DNA from 2 places in the Paenibacillus sp. 01T443 genome. Region 2 is predicted to be linked to the other one. Evidence: a T-box and tRNA genes for the amino acid it is inferred to sense, from the RefSeq annotation. Region 2 holds a T-box; the other holds one or more tRNA genes.
What was found. The T-box of region 2 lies ahead of ileS (isoleucine--tRNA ligase). A T-box ahead of a tRNA ligase gene usually reads a tRNA of that ligase, here a tRNA-Ile.

Region 1 (8,195 bases), on a different contig from region 2:
TACAGGAATTTCAACCTGTTGTCCATCCACTACGCCTTTCGGCCTCGCGTTAGGTCCCGACTTACCCTGAGAGGACGAGCCTTCCTCAGGAACCCTTAGGCTTTCGGCGGACAAGATTCTCACTTGTCTTTTCGTTACTCATACCGGCATTCTCACTTGAATACAGTCCACCAGTCCTCACGGTCCAACTTCAATCCGTATTCAACGCTCCCCTACCCAAGTACCTAATGGYACATGTCATAGCTTCGGTGGTGTGTTTAGCCCCGTTACATTTTCGGCGCAGAGTCACTCGACCAGTGAGCTATTACGCACTCTTTAAATGGTGGCTGCTTCTAAGCCAACATCCTGGTTGTCTTTGCAACTCCACATCCTTTCCCACTTAACACACACTTGGGGACCTTAGCTGATGATCTGGGCTGTTTCCCTCTTGACAATGGATCTTAGCACTCACTGTCTGACTCCCGAGTAGCACGTCTATGGCATTCGGAGTTTGACTGGACTTGGTAACCCTTGGCGGGCCCCGCACCCAATCAGTGCTCTACCTCCACGACGCTCATTCCTCGAGGCTAGCCCTAAAGCTATTTCGGGGAGAACCAGCTATCTCCGAGTTCGATTGGAATTTCTCCGCTACCCCCACCTCATCCCCGCACTTTTCAACGTGCGTGGGTTCGGGCCTCCAGTGCGTGTTACCGCACCTTCACCCTGGACAGGGGTAGATCACACGGTTTCGGGTCTACGACCACGTACTTATTCGCCCTATTCAGACTCGCTTTCGCTACGGCTCCGTCTTCCCGACTTAACCTTGCACGTGATCGTAACTCGCCGGTTCATTCTACAAAAGGCACGCCATCACCCATTTAACGGGCTCTGACTTTTTGTAAGCGCACGGTTTCAGGTTCTTTTTCACTCCGCTTCCGCGGTGCTTTTCACCTTTCCCTCACGGTACTGCTTCACTATCGGTCACCAGGGAGTATTTAGCCTTGGCAGATGGTCCTGCCGGATTCCGACGGGGTTTCACGTGTCCCGCCGTACTCAGGATCCGTCTCGGAGRGTGCTTGCTTTCGGTTACAGGGCTTTTACCTGCTCTGGCGGGCCTTTCCAGACCTCTTCGCCTACCAAACACCTTTGTAACTCCRTGTGAGACGTCCTACAACCCCAAGGAGCAAGCTCCTTGGTTTGGGCTAATCCGCGTTCGCTCGCCGCTACTGACGGAATCACTATTGTTTTCTCTTCCTCAGGGTACTTAGATGTTTCAGTTCCCCTGGTATGCCTCTKAYYAASCTATGTATTCASTTRRTAGTAACTGTCCATTACGACAGCTGGGTTTCCCCATTCGGAAATCCTCGGATCAATGCCTGCTTACGGCTCCCCGGGGCGGTATCGTTGTTCGCCACGTCCTTCTTCGGCTCCTGGTGCCTAGGCATCCTCCGTGCGCTCTTACTAGCTTAACCCTCTCCCAGCTGAGCTATGGCCCCATATTAAGTTTACGACTTCCGAGAATTTATAGTGGTGGGCCTTAGTGGACTCGAACCACCGACCTCACCCTTATCAGGGGTGCGCTCTAACCAGCTGAGCTAAAGGCCCTTAATTCTCATCGTACGTATAAAAGGTGTAAGAACACCTGCTTGGCGACGTCCTACTCTCCCAAGACCCTGCGGTCTAAGTACCATTGGCGCTGGAGGGCTTAACGGTCGTGTTCGGTATGGGAACGYGTGGTTCCCCTCCGCCATCGCCACCAAACGGATGACATGACTTGCGTTGAAAGAKGATTAATCTYTCAAAACTGACAACGAGTAAGCGATAAACTGCCAMGTTTATCCGAACCTCATCGGGTYCGGGTATTTCCTTAGAAAGGAGGTGATCCAGCCGCACCTTCCGATACGGCTACCTTGTTACGACTTCACCCCAATCATCTACTGAGACCGACTTTGATAGGATTGGCTCCACCTCGCGGTTTCGCTTCCCGTTGTATCGGCCATTGTAGTACGTGTGTAGCCCAGGTCATAAGGGGCATGATGATTTGACGTCATCCCCACCTTCCTCCGGTTTGTCACCGGCAGTCATCCTAGAGTGCCCACCCGAAGTGCTGGCAACTAAGATCAAGGGTTGCGCTCGTTGCGGGACTTAACCCAACATCTCACGACACGAGCTGACGACAACCATGCACCACCTGTCTCCAATGCTCCGAAGAGGGGCACTATCTCTAATGCTTACATYGGGATGTCAAGACCTGGTAAGGTTCTTCGCGTTGCTTCGAATTAAACCACATACTCCACTGCTTGTGCGGGTCCCCGTCAATTCCTTTGAGTTTCAGTCTTGCGACCGTACTCCCCAGGCGGAATGCTTAATGTGTTAACTTCGGCACCAAGGGTATTGAAACCCCTAACACCTAGCATTCATCGTTTACGGCGTGGACTACCAGGGTATCTAATCCTGTTTGCTCCCCACGCTTTCGCGCCTCAGCGTCAGTTACAGCCCAGAAAGTCGCCTTCGCCACTGGTGTTCCTCCACATCTCTACGCATTTCACCGCTACACGTGGAATTCCACTTTCCTCTTCTGCACTCAAGCTTTGCAGTTTCCATTGCGACTTGGGGTTGAGCCCCAAGTTTAAACAACAGACTTACAAGGCCGCCTGCGCGCGCTTTACGCCCAATAATTCCGGACAACGCTTGCCCCCTACGTATTACCGCGGCTGCTGGCACGTAGTTAGCCGGGGCTTTCTTCTCAGGTACCGTCACCTTGGGAGCAGTTACTCTCCCAAGCATTCTTCCCTGGCAACAGAGCTTTACGATCCGAAAACCTTCATCACTCACGCGGCGTTGCTCCGTCAGACTTTCGTCCATTGCGGAAGATTCCCTACTGCTGCCTCCCGTAGGAGTCTGGGCCGTGTCTCAGTCCCAGTGTGGCCGATCACCCTCTCAGGTCGGCTACGCATCGTCGCCTTGGTGAGCCGTTACCTCACCAACTAGCTAATGCGCCGCGGGTCCATCTATAAGTGATAGATTGCTCCATCTTTCCCAGCTTATTACTCGTTGTTCAGTTTTCAAAGAGCAATCTTTTCTTTCGTGTCGGCCATGTGTCTCATTGGCGACTTTTATAATATATCACAGATGCCCAAGTTAATGCAAGTGTTTTTTTTATTTCTTTTTTTGAAGCCTGTTCACTTACTCTTGGCGCGAGAAATAATGTAACATATAAATGATGCAGGAGTCAACCTTTTACCCAAACCTTTTTACAAAACGTTAAACCACTACCCATTGAAGACCAACAATCAAGGCCACTCCAGGAACACCTAATGTTAACACCGTCCCAATTGTGACGGGATTGAGCGGAATATACATCCCAGGCACGAGCCCGGAATAATTCAAAAGGTACAATAATCCCGCTGCTAAAACAAGATGAAGAGCGAAGCTTCGAAGCAAGCCCCAAGACAGCTTGCTTCTAAAGAGGACGATAGCCAATAAAACTGAAGATACAATTAGGATGGATAACCATACCTCTTTCATAAACTCATTCCTCCCCAGGCTGGCCAATTATCACTCGTACGCTTTGCCATGCGAAGCAGCATCTCATATCTCTTCTCCGCTGTAATCAAATAATAAATGGCATAATCAATTTGATCTTTGCCGACAGCAGTGTTAAAAAACCGGTTGGCATTTTCCCAATCCCGATGAGCATCCGCTATTTCCATACGGATATTATCCATTTCTTTGGTCTGTTTTCCCAAGGTCGCTTGTTGTTTGCTGGTCAAACCTATCCCCTCCCGCTTGTCCCGGCTATTCACAGCTCTCTACTATATGTATAGGCTTGGACATTGGATTAGAACGAGATCTTGATCAGCCGTGTCTTAATGGAACAAAAAAAACGGTAGACCGAGTATAGACTCGATCTACCGCTTTGAAATAAATGAAACTTAATTGATTTCTCTTCGACCTTCTAACGCTTTCGATAACGTAACTTCATCCGCATATTCAAGATCCCCGCCAACCGGGAGCCCATGCGCAATACGCGTAACACGGATTCCAAATGGCTTAATAAGCCTCGATAAGTACATGGCTGTCGCTTCGCCCTCAATGTTCGGATTAGTTGCCAATATAAGCTCCTGCACACGCTCATCGCTTAGTCTTCGCAATAGTTCTGCAATTCGAATTTCATCCGGCCCGATACCTTCCATTGGAGAGATTGCGCCTTGGAGAACATGATATTGCCCTTGAAAATCCTTCATCCGTTCAATGGCCACTAAATCCTTCGATTCTTGAACGACGCAGATGACGGAATTATCACGAGACTTATCCTGGCATATTCTACATGGATCAGTATCGGTAATGTTGCAGCAAACCGAGCAATAGAACAAATTGCGCTTAACGCTTACTAGCGCCTTCGCAAAATCAATGACGTCGTCTTCTTTCATTCGAAGCACATGAAACGCCAGACGGGCGGCCGTTTTGGGTCCAATACCCGGTAATCGCGTAAAAGCATCAATTAATTTCGCTATCGGTTCGGGGTAATACAAAACTGGGTACAGCTCCTTTCAAACGGAAGCACGCTGCTTCTTAAAACAATCCCGGAATTTTCATTCCGCCTGTGAATTTACCCATATCTTTGTTCGCAAGCTCATCAACTTTGGAAAGTGCATCGTTGACAGCTGTAAGCACGAGATCCTGCAGCATTTCTACATCCTCCGGATCTACCGCTTCAGGCTTAATTGTAATGCTTAGAAGCTTCTTATGGCCGTTAGCAGATACAGTTACGACGCCGCCGCCTGCTGTTCCTTCAACCGTCTTTGTTTCAAGCTCTTCTTGCGCCTTCATCATTTGATCCTGCATCTTCTTAACTTGCTTCATCATTTGGTTCATATTGTTCATTTCCATTCACCTCATCATTAGTATTTAATCGTTATCCTTCACTACTACCAAGTCTTCGCCAAAAAGCTTTACGGCTTCTTCCACCCATACAGGCCTGCTTGACGATTGTGGTGCGTTAGGAGCATTAGAAGACTCATGCTCAAGCTGAAGCGTCTCGCTCTTCTGCGCGTCGGCTCCTTGTGCCGCGGCCTGCCAATCCTTCAGCATGACCGTTACAATCCGGAACGAACCTCCAAGCACGTCATGCATTACCTTTTCAATAATATCACGATTTGCCTGTTTTTCGGTCGTTTCACGGTGCATTGTATTCTTAAAAGCGACGAGGATTGCATCATCAGCAGAAGCAACGGGTTCTCCATCCTTCAACCAGGCGTGAACGGTTATTTTGGCATCCTTTACGCCCTGCAGCACATCATTCCATTTCATGCGGATCTGATTGAATTCCGGGCTTCCAGCTGTCGCTAAATACGGATCCAGCTTAACGGATGACCTTGCAATACCGCCCGAGCCACCGAACGAGGTGCGAACCGCATTCGTACGTGCAGCTTGCTTGCTAGCCGCTTGGTCAGCTGGAGATGCTTGGCCTCCGCCGGCCACGCCATTTTGAATGGCCTGCTCCAGCTTACGCTCCAGCGCTTCAATCTGCTGTCGCAATCGTCCTACCTCAGCAGATTGCGCACCGTTTGATGGAGATGAAGCAGCGCTTGCGGAAGCCGCTCCGCCTGCTGTTTGCTCGTCACCCAGGGTACATAACTTCATCAGAGCTACCTCAAACAAAGTTTGCGGCTGCGAGGCATGCTTCAGTTCCACTTGATAACGATTGAGCGTATCAATCATCGCAAACAACCGTGCAGGTGAAAAGGCTTCGGCCATCATTTTGAAGCGTTCTGGATCTACGATGCGTTCCGTCACCGCACCGCCCTGCGGAGCAAGCTTCATAACCAGCAAGTCACGGAAATAGTAAATTAAGTTTTCCATACATTTGTCCGCGCTTTTGCCTGCTTGCATCAAGCTTTCCACGAGCGGCATAACGGCTGATACATTACGATCCTTGACAGCCTCAGCCAGCTGATAAAAATGATCAGCAGCCATTCCGCCAGTCACATCGACCGCCGCTTCAAGAGTGATGCGATTACCGGCAAAGGCAGAAACCTGCTCCAGCAAGCTTATCGCATCACGCATACCGCCTTCGGATAATCTTGCGATATAAGCAATTGCATCCTTCTCAGCCTCTATACCCTCTTCTAGGCAAATCTTAAGCAAATGCTCTGTTTGCTCTTCAAGTGAAACCTGCCTGAAATCAAAACGCTGACAGCGTGAAATAATCGTAGCAGGTAGCTTATGCGGTTCAGTCGTCGCCAAGATAAAAATCACATGCCCCGGCGGCTCCTCCAATGTCTTTAGCAAAGCATTGAACGCCTCAGCCGTGAGCATATGTACTTCATCTATGATATAAACTTTGAACCGCACTTCTGAAGGTGCATATCGCACTTTATCACGAATATCACGTATCTCATCAATCCCGCGATTTGATGCAGCATCAATCTCGATTACATCCATAATATGTCCCGCAGTAATTCCTATGCAAGCATCGCATTCATTACAAGGCTCTTCAGCCGGACCGCGTTCGCAGTTAACCGCTTTCGCCAAAATTTTTGCGGCGCTTGTCTTTCCCGTCCCCCGAGGCCCGTTAAAAAGATAAGCATGCGACACGCGTTGTTCGCGAATGGAATTCTGCAGCGTTTGAATAATATGCTGTTGTCCAACCATGTCCTGAAACGTCTGCGGACGCCAGGCACGGTATAAAGCGATATGTGACACGCAGACCTTTCCTTTCAAGTTGCCTTTTCGTTACAAAAAAATTGCTATACCCCTATTATACAACAACTGTGTAGCAAGCAAAACTTTCTTTTGCCCGCCCCAATCCCATTCTATTAAAATAAAGTTCAATACACAAAAACACCTGCATCCGCTATTTCCGATAAAATTATCGAACAGCGTCAACAGGTGCTTCATTTGTTATTGGTGGTAAAAATCTTTTTAGTACCGTGCACCTACTCCTGATAAATGCGACCCAGGCGGCATCCTTGCACTACAGCTCGAGTCAGGCACTCCTCCGGCACATGAACTAATTTGCTTATGGCTGCTTCCTTCCGGACCTGACCGGGTTCACAAACGTCCATTGCGGAGGACCCAACTGTCAACACTGCTCGCAAGTGCCAAGACCCTACATCAGCATAACCTCAAGTAGGAATTCAACCTCGCTACAGCGGATTGCGAGTTACAGGGCACCGCTACCTCCCCATCTAGCACGGCAAAAATAAGTATAGCCCATTCCGTTGCAAAGCGCAACTCGTACAATTGAATTGGAAACGGATTACTGCTGATTATCTTTTCGCTTCCACATGAACCGAGTACCTCTGCATATTATGCTGTACAACAGATTGGGCCTTCGCGCGCAGCTGCTCAATCTGACCATCGGACAAGGACGAGTCTACATCTAAGTTCACATGAAGGTCCGTTCCGTTAAAATAAATTTGCGTATGCTCAATGCCGGCAATGGGCTCCAGCACTTGTTCGATCATGTTACCGTCCGCGTTATAGTTAAGGTATTGATGGCGATTCGGCAAGTTTGGATTGCTGTTGGAGTACCCCATATATCCATCGTGGCCATAGGTTTTCATCTTGTCCTGCTTGTTGCTCCCACAGGCAGTCAGCGTTATGGCTAACACCAAAACACATACCGCCATAATAAAAATTCGACATAAATGCAATGGTCTAGATAAATCAAACGGTTTCTTTTGCAATCAAAAAACCTCCCTTCTAACCAATAGGATGGCTGAGGGAGGCTCTTGTATTCTGCCAAATAAAGGCGGAACGATTTGTTGGATTAAATACCGTATTTCTTCTTGAAACGATCGACGCGGCCGCCAGCATCCAGGAACTTTTGCTTACCCGTGTAGAATGGGTGGCATTGGGAACAAACCTCTACGCGAAGGCTCGGTTTAATCGAACCAGTCTCGAAGGAATTTCCACAAGCGCAAGTTGCTGTAATGATGTGGTATGTCGGATGAATAGCTTGTTTCATCTCGTTCACCTCTTTCTGCCCTGAATCGCATGCGGACCCAGAGTTAAATCACACATCTCGGATTATAGCATGAACTCTTTTACAGTTGCAATGAATAATCGCTCATATGTCAATATTAGCTTTAATTACCGAAAATGGGACCTTTAACGAAGCAAGGCCGCCGGCGGAACATGCGTATAGGAGCCAATCACAACATCTGGCAGCTCCTCGCGGAAAATCTCAAGCATTTGCTTCATTCCAT
Region 2 (7,460 bases):
TAGTTGGTTTGCTATGCAAACTAAACCGTTGGCTTAGGAAGTTGGTTTGCAAAGTGAACCTTTAAATAGAGGTGAGAGCGGTATGGAAGCTTTTGAACAAAAATTATTAGCGAAGGGGCCTTCGCTTTTTTTATTGTCGGAATGGAATAATCGATTTGGCCGGATGACTGCCGGGTTTACGGGACGAAATGGAGGAACTAGCGGCGCTCCTTGGGCTTCGTTGAATATGGGCTTGCATGTAGGGGATCAGGATCAAGCCGTAATTGACAATCGGAGACGGTTAACGGATGCAATTGGCTGGGATTTTGAGGCATGGACCTGCGCCGAGCAGGTGCATGGGAATCTCATTCATCAAGTGATGGCAGCGGATAAAGGCCGCGGTAAAGAAACCTTGGACGATGTGCTTAAGGACTGCGACGCGATTATGACGGATGTGCCTGGGGTTCTTCTAGCCTCCTTTTATGCTGACTGCGTTCCGCTGTATTTCTTTGATCCTGAGCATGAGGTCATAGCGCTTGCTCATGCCGGATGGAAGGGAACAGTGCAGCAAATAGCCGTGAAAACGGTACAAGCGATGGCTAGGGCGTACGGATCAGACCCGAAATCAATCATGGCGGCGATAGGACCGTCTATAGGCAGCTGCTGCTACGAGGTTGATGGCCCTGTTATAAACCAAGTTCAGCAGCTATTGTCGGAGCTTGGAGTAACGGGTGAGGCCGCTGATCGGATGCTAAAGCAGGGTGGTAACGGCAAGGCGAACTTGGACTTGAAAGAAATAAACCGACAGATTATGATAAAAGCAGGAATTTTGCCGATACGTATCGAATTAACACAGTGGTGCACTGGATGCAGACGGGATTTGTTCTTTTCCCATCGCAAAGAAGGTGGCTTGACGGGCCGAATGGCCAGTTGGATCGGCATTCGGGAGAGGTGAAGCATGCCATATACATTTGAGGATAGAATAAAGCTCGTAGAAGATCGAATCATGAAAGCTTGCGAGCGTTCAGGACGCAGCAGAAATGAAGTGCAAATTATAGCCGTTACTAAATATGTTTCTCTGGATATGACGAAATCGGCCTTGGAGCACGGCTTTCGCCATCTAGGCGAAAACAGGTGGCAGGATGCGCAGGAAAAATGGGAAACGATTAGTGAGCAGGTTGATTCGGAAGCCGACAATCAACCTATCTGGCATTTTATCGGTTCATTGCAATCGAATAAGGTAAAGGACGTCATTGGGAAATTTACATACATGCATTCATTGGACAGGCTGTCACTCGCCGAGGCGATTGACAAACGAGCGTCGCAGCTCGGGATTACCGTGCCTTGCTTCATTCAAGTAAACGTCTCTGGGGAGAATTCGAAGCAAGGAATTTCTCCAGAGGAACTTGTGCCATTTGTAGAGCAGCTGTCACGATTCAAGTCGATTAATCCAATTGGCTTAATGACGATGGCGCCTTTTGAAGCGGAACCCGAGCAAACAAGACCAGTCTTCAAAGCATTGCGCGAGCTGCGTGATGAGATGCAGAAGAAATCTGAGCATGGAAGCACCATCACCCAGTTATCTATGGGGATGTCGAATGATTTTGAAGTAGCAATCGAAGAAGGGGCGACATGGATCCGTCTGGGCACGATATTAGTGGGGATAGAGGAGGAATAAAGGATGAGTGTCATGAACCGCTTTATGAGCTTTCTCGGCTTGCAGGAGGAAGAAGAAGTCGTAGAGAGAGAACGAGTTGTACAGCAGGAAGAACAAGAAGCTGAAACTTCTCCCTTCGAAGCACGTAAAAACACAAAGAGCAATAATGTCGTCAGCATTCACTCACAGAAAAATGTCCGTGTGGTGCTTAGTGAGCCCCGTTCTTATGACGAAGCGCAAGAAATTGCGGACCATTTGCGTTCACGCCGAGCTGTCATTGTGAATTTGCAGCGCGTTCGCAGTGATTTAGCCGTTCGGATTGTTGATTTCCTAAGCGGCACAGTGTACGCTTTAAACGGGAGCATCTCTAAGCTAGGTCCTAACATTTTTCTTTGCACGCCGGATTCAGTGGAAATCCAAGGCGCGATAACGGAAATGCTGGCGGAGGAGAACGACTACAACAAAATGAGGTGACCTTGAGTTAATGAATGAAGTTTATAGCATTATTAAACTAGTCCAGCAAATCTACACATTTATGATTATCGGTTACGTGCTGCTTTCTTGGCTGCCGACTGCCCGGGAGAGCTTCATCGGGGTATTTTTGGGCAAGCTGGTAGAACCGTACTTAGGCATTTTCAGAAGATTTATACCGCCAATCGGAGGAATGCTTGACCTATCTCCGATCCTTGCTGTATTCGCGCTTCAGTTTGTTGCAGCAGGCTTAATCGCGGTATTCGATTTTTTTATTTAAAGGAATGATTTCGCATGAAACAAGGCATATATGATCATTTCCATCCCGACGAGAAATCTTTTGTCGATCGGGCTGAGGAATGGATTGAGCGGTCCGCACAGCAGCATGAGCTGAAGCGGACCGATTTTTTAGACCCGAGACAAGTACAAATATTAACCATTTTGGCAAATCGTAACACTGATGTTACCGTGCGCTTTGATGGCGGATATGAGCAGGCAGAGCGGAAACGTGCGCTTATTGGACCGGATTATCGTAATTTGGACGATGAAGAAGCAGGAATATCCGTTTTAGCCGTTAATGGACCGGGACAGGCTCAGCTTGAACTGGACCATGGCGATTTTTTGGGTGCCTTACTTGGACTCGGCATTAAACGCGATCGAATTGGCGACATCCATGTACATGAGCAGTTTTGTCATATCGTCGTCATGGATGAAATAGCGGATTACTTAAATATCCATTTGAGACAGGTTCATCGGATAAGCGTCTTAACCGATATCATTCCATTGTCTGAGTTGAAACCGGTTGTTCCAAAGCTGGAGGAAATGAGCTTATCCGTCGCTTCCATGAGGCTCGATGGCATCGCGAGCGATGTTTACCGGATTAGCCGCTCCAAAATTGTTGATCCGATTCGCGCAGGCAGATGCCGTGTGAACTGGAAATCGGAGGAGGATCCTTCCGAGCAGCTTCGTGCCGGTGATGTTGTTTCTTTCAAAGGATTTGGTCGGTTTAAGGTACTAGAAGTGGACGGCGTGACAAAAAAAGGCAGAATTCGAGTCAGGATTGGTAAATTTATTTAATCCATTGCAGGAATCTCCCTTTAGTTGTCGAAATTGTTCTCATTAAATCGTGTAATTCGGTTACGGTTGCTAGGGTCATAAATATCATGAGGAGGTGCGCCAATGCCGTTATCGCCATTGGACATACATAACAAAGAGTTTGGCCGGAGATTACGCGGCTATGACGAGGATGAAGTTAACGAATTTCTTGATCAAGTCATAAAAGACTATGAATCGCTGATTCGTGAAAATAAAGAGCTGCAAAATCAGCTGCTTGGCCTGCAAGAAAGATTAAACCATTTTACGAACATTGAAGAAACGCTTAGCAAAACGATTATTGTGGCGCAGGAAGCGGCTGACGAAGTAAGAAGCAACGCGAAGAAGGAAGCTCAATTGATCATTAAGGAATCGGAGAAAAATGCGGACCGTATCATTAATGATTCATTAGCAAAATCCCGCAAGGTATCGCTTGAGGTCGAAGAGCTTAAAAAACAAGCTTCTGTCTACCGTGCTCGTTTCCGTACACTCGTAGAAGCGCAGCTCGAGCTGCTTACCGTTGATGGCTGGGATACGCTTGAGCCGCAGCAATCGAGGCAATCGGAGAGGCAATCGGAGCATGAGCTCACACGCGGTTAGAAATTTAATAATTAGACGAATCGACATTTGACATTTAGCCTGTCGATACGCTATAACTAATAGTAATTAACTAATGATCTAAACTTCGTTGAAGAGAACGAGTACGTTTTAAGTTCACTCCTCAGAGAGCCGGCGGCAGCTGAAAGCCCGGTGTGTGAGCTATTGCGGAATATCCTCTCTGAGAAGCGGCGCCGAACCTGCGAGAGCAGCAGTAAGTGCTGACGGTTGTCCCCCGTTACAGGGAACGCGAGCAAATTGTTCGCGACTAAGGTGCCGCATGAAGCGCAGCTGAGCTGTTTTCTTCATATTGCTTGCTTTCTAGTTTTTAGGAGCATGCGCGGAACAAGGGTGGTAACGCGACTAAGCCTCGTCCCTTCTCATAGGGATGAGGCTTTATTTTTGTTTAAAACAGGAGGCTGGAAAGATGCAACGCGTAGATGTAAAGGAACGTGCCCGCAGCCGCGAAATGCGTGTGCTGGAGCAATGGAAGACAGATGATACGTTTAAAAAATCGATATCAAACCGGGAAGGTAAGCCGAATTTTGTGTTTTATGAAGGGCCCCCAACCGCGAATGGTGCACCGCATATCGGTCATGTGCTTGGCCGCGTAATCAAGGATTTTATTTGCCGCTACAAGACAATGGCTGGTTACCGCGTCATCCGTAAAGCAGGTTGGGATACGCATGGCCTACCAGTAGAACTGGGTGTGGAGAAGCAGCTCGGTATTTCCGGTAAACAAGAAATCGAAGATTACGGCGTAGAGAAATTCGTGAAAAAATGCAAAGACAGTGTGTTTGAATATGAGAAGCAGTGGCGCGAGCTTACGGAAGCAATCGCTTATTGGACGGATTTAGACAATCCCTACATCACGCTCAAAAATGAATATATCGAAAGTGTTTGGCATATTTTATCGACGATTCACGGGAAGGGCTTACTGTACCGCGGACATCGGGTTAGTCCTTATTGTCCGGACTGCCAAACCACACTTAGTTCGCATGAAGTTGCACAGGGCTACGAGGATGTCAAGGATTTAAGCGCGACTGCTAAGTTTAAGCTTACCGCTTCCGGAGAATTCATCCTTGCCTGGACAACGACGCCCTGGACGCTGCCGGCTAACGTTGCGTTAGCCGTTAATCCAGAGCTCGACTACATCCGTGCCTCCAAAAACGGCGAAGTCTATATCGTTGCTCAAAATTTAGCAGAAAGCGTACTAAAGGATGGATATGAAGTTTTATCCGTTGTGAAAGGTGCTGAGCTTGTCGGTCTTCCCTATGAGCCGCCATTTAATTATGTGGCAATCGAGAAGGGGCATATCGTCATTGCTGGCGATTTCGTCAGCGATACGAGCGGAACAGGTATTGTACACATCGCGCCTGCACACGGAGAGGACGATTACCGAGTATCCCGTGAAAATGGAATTAGCATGCTCAGCGTCGTTGATTTAGCAGGCCGCTATGTTGCGGAAGTAACGGACTTCGCTGGCCGTTTTGTCAAAGACAGCGAGCTTGATATCGATATCGTCAAAAATCTAAGCGAACGCGGGCTGCTGTATTCGAAAGAGCGTTACGAGCACAGCTATCCGTTCTGCTGGCGCTGCAAAACGCCATTGATTTATTACGCAATGGAGAGCTGGTTTATCAAAACTACTGCCGTTAAGGATCAACTGATCGCTAACAACAACAGCGTAGATTGGTACCCGGGTCATATTCGCGAAGGTCGTTTCGGCAAGTTTTTGGAGGATTTGGTGGACTGGAACATCAGCCGTAACCGCTACTGGGGTACGCCGCTGAACGTTTGGGTCTGTGATGTGACAGGCAAAGAGTACTCGCCTAGCAGCATCGCTGATTTGCGCGCGATGGCAATCGGCGATGTGCCAGAGGATATCGAGCTACACAAGCCGTATGTTGACGGTATTAAGCTAAAGTCGCCGTTTGCGGAAGGTGCTGAAATGACGCGCACTCCTGAAGTAATCGATGTATGGTTCGACAGCGGCTCCATGCCTTTTGCTCAGCATCATCATCCGTTCGAGAATGAGCAGCAATTCGCTGAGCAATACCCAGCAGACATCATCTGCGAAGGTATCGACCAGACGCGCGGCTGGTTCTACAGCTTGCTGGCAGTATCCACGCTCTATAACGGCAAAGCGCCGTATAAAGCAGTCATCTCGACAGGACATATTTTAGATGAAAACGGCCAGAAGATGTCGAAGTCAAAAGGGAATGTTATCGATCCTTGGGAGATCATTAACGAGTACGGGACAGATGCGTTCCGCTGGGCTTTGCTGGCTGATAGCGCGCCTTGGAACAGCAAACGTTTCTCACGCGGAATTGTTGGCGAAGCGAAGTCGAAGGTGATCGATACGATCGTAAATACGCATGCATTTTTTGCTTTGTATGCATCAATCGATGGTTTCGACTATACACAGCATGAGGAAACGAAGTCTGATAACAAGCTGGATCGCTGGATTATTTCATGCTTGAACAGCTTAATCAATACTGTGAATAAAGGGCTTGAAGTAAATGATTTCCTTAACCCGGCAAAATCCATCGAAATCTTCGTTGATGAGCTGAGTAACTGGTACATCCGCCGCTCGCGTGACCGTTTCTGGGGAAGCGGCCTGACGGCTGATAAATTAGCTGCCTACCAAACCTTACGCAGCGTGCTGCTGACATTATCGCGCCTGATTGCTCCTTATGCGCCTTTATTGGCAGAGGAGGTATACGGCAACCTTGGCGGTTCGGGAAGCGTGCATCTGGCTGATTATCCGAAAGCGGATGTAGCTGCAATTGACGAGACTCTTGAGCGGGATATGGAAAGCGCGAAGCAAATCGTAGAGCTAGCCCGCAATGTTCGGAACGAAACAGGCATTAAGACACGTCAGCCTTTATCGGAGCTTATCGTTTCGCTGGATCGAGATTTTAACGTGGCGGATTACGAGGATATCGTAAAGGACGAAATTAACGTAAAAGCGATAACGGTTCAAAATTCAGACAGCGGCTTCGTTGATTTTACGCTCAAGCTGAATCTGAAGGTTGCCGGCAAAAAATACGGTAAATACGTTGGCCCGATTCAAGCACAGCTTAAAGGCTTGAACGCTGATCAAACCCGCAGCATCGTAAATGGCGGAAACTTAGACTTTACGAGCCCAGACGGGGAACAGATATCGATTGCTGTTGATGAGCTGCTGGTCGAGAAGCAGGCGAAATCAGGCTTTGCTTCTGCTTCAGGAAACGGCGTGACCGTCGCGTTGAATACCGATATCACAGCTGAACTGGAACAAGAAGGCTGGGTACGTGAAGTTATTCGCGCCGTACAGGATACGCGTAAGAAGCTTGACTTGCCGATTGAAAAAAGGATTGAGCTTGTTCTTGATGTTGATAGCGAGCTTAGAGCCGCGCTTAATGCATTTGAACAAGTGCTTCAAGATAACGTACTCGTTCAGAACGTAGCTTATGAAGCATTGCCGGAAATGGAAAAAGTTACGCTTGGCGATAAAGAAATAGGGATTTTCATCCGGGGTTAAGGATATAGTATAGAGGATAATTACACGCAAAAAAACGAGGCCGTCGCCTACCGGCTGCTGCAGCAAGCGACCGCAAGGTCGCGAAGCATGCAATGGCCGGAAGGCCTGGCCTCGTTTTATTGTTTGTCAAAGGGGATG

Region 1: it encodes a tRNA-Ile, which carries the amino acid that the T-box ahead of ileS (isoleucine--tRNA ligase) is inferred to sense. The anticodon was not compared.

Annotation. Positions count from the first base shown of each region.
Region 1 covers NZ_JBFTPE010000021.1:1,448-9,642, forward strand. The annotation lists partial or broken rRNA gene AC1DLI_RS27450 (23S ribosomal RNA) at 1-1,451, opposite strand, end outside; tRNA gene AC1DLI_RS27455 (tRNA-Ile) at 1,508-1,584, opposite strand; rRNA gene rrf (5S ribosomal RNA) at 1,624-1,740, opposite strand; rRNA gene AC1DLI_RS27465 (16S ribosomal RNA) at 1,851-3,251, opposite strand; gene AC1DLI_RS27470 (pro-sigmaK processing inhibitor BofA family protein) at 3,244-3,507, opposite strand; gene AC1DLI_RS27475 (DUF2508 family protein) at 3,504-3,752, opposite strand; gene recR (recombination mediator RecR) at 3,915-4,514, opposite strand; gene AC1DLI_RS27485 (YbaB/EbfC family nucleoid-associated protein) at 4,555-4,866, opposite strand; gene dnaX (DNA polymerase III subunit gamma/tau) at 4,891-6,687, opposite strand; RNA gene ffs (signal recognition particle sRNA large type) at 6,913-7,181, opposite strand; gene AC1DLI_RS27500 (hypothetical protein) at 7,254-7,673, opposite strand; gene rpmE (50S ribosomal protein L31) at 7,757-7,954, opposite strand; gene AC1DLI_RS27510 (radical SAM family protein) at 8,098-8,195, opposite strand, start outside.
Region 2 covers NZ_JBFTPE010000008.1:372,279-379,738, reverse strand. The annotation lists gene pgeF (peptidoglycan editing factor PgeF) at 83-934, shown strand; gene AC1DLI_RS15635 (YggS family pyridoxal phosphate-dependent enzyme) at 938-1,657, shown strand; gene AC1DLI_RS15630 (cell division protein SepF) at 1,661-2,110, shown strand; gene AC1DLI_RS15625 (YggT family protein) at 2,121-2,387, shown strand; gene AC1DLI_RS15620 (YlmH family RNA-binding protein) at 2,402-3,184, shown strand; gene AC1DLI_RS15615 (DivIVA domain-containing protein) at 3,287-3,799, shown strand; T-box leader at 3,879-4,177, shown strand; gene ileS (isoleucine--tRNA ligase) at 4,224-7,322, shown strand.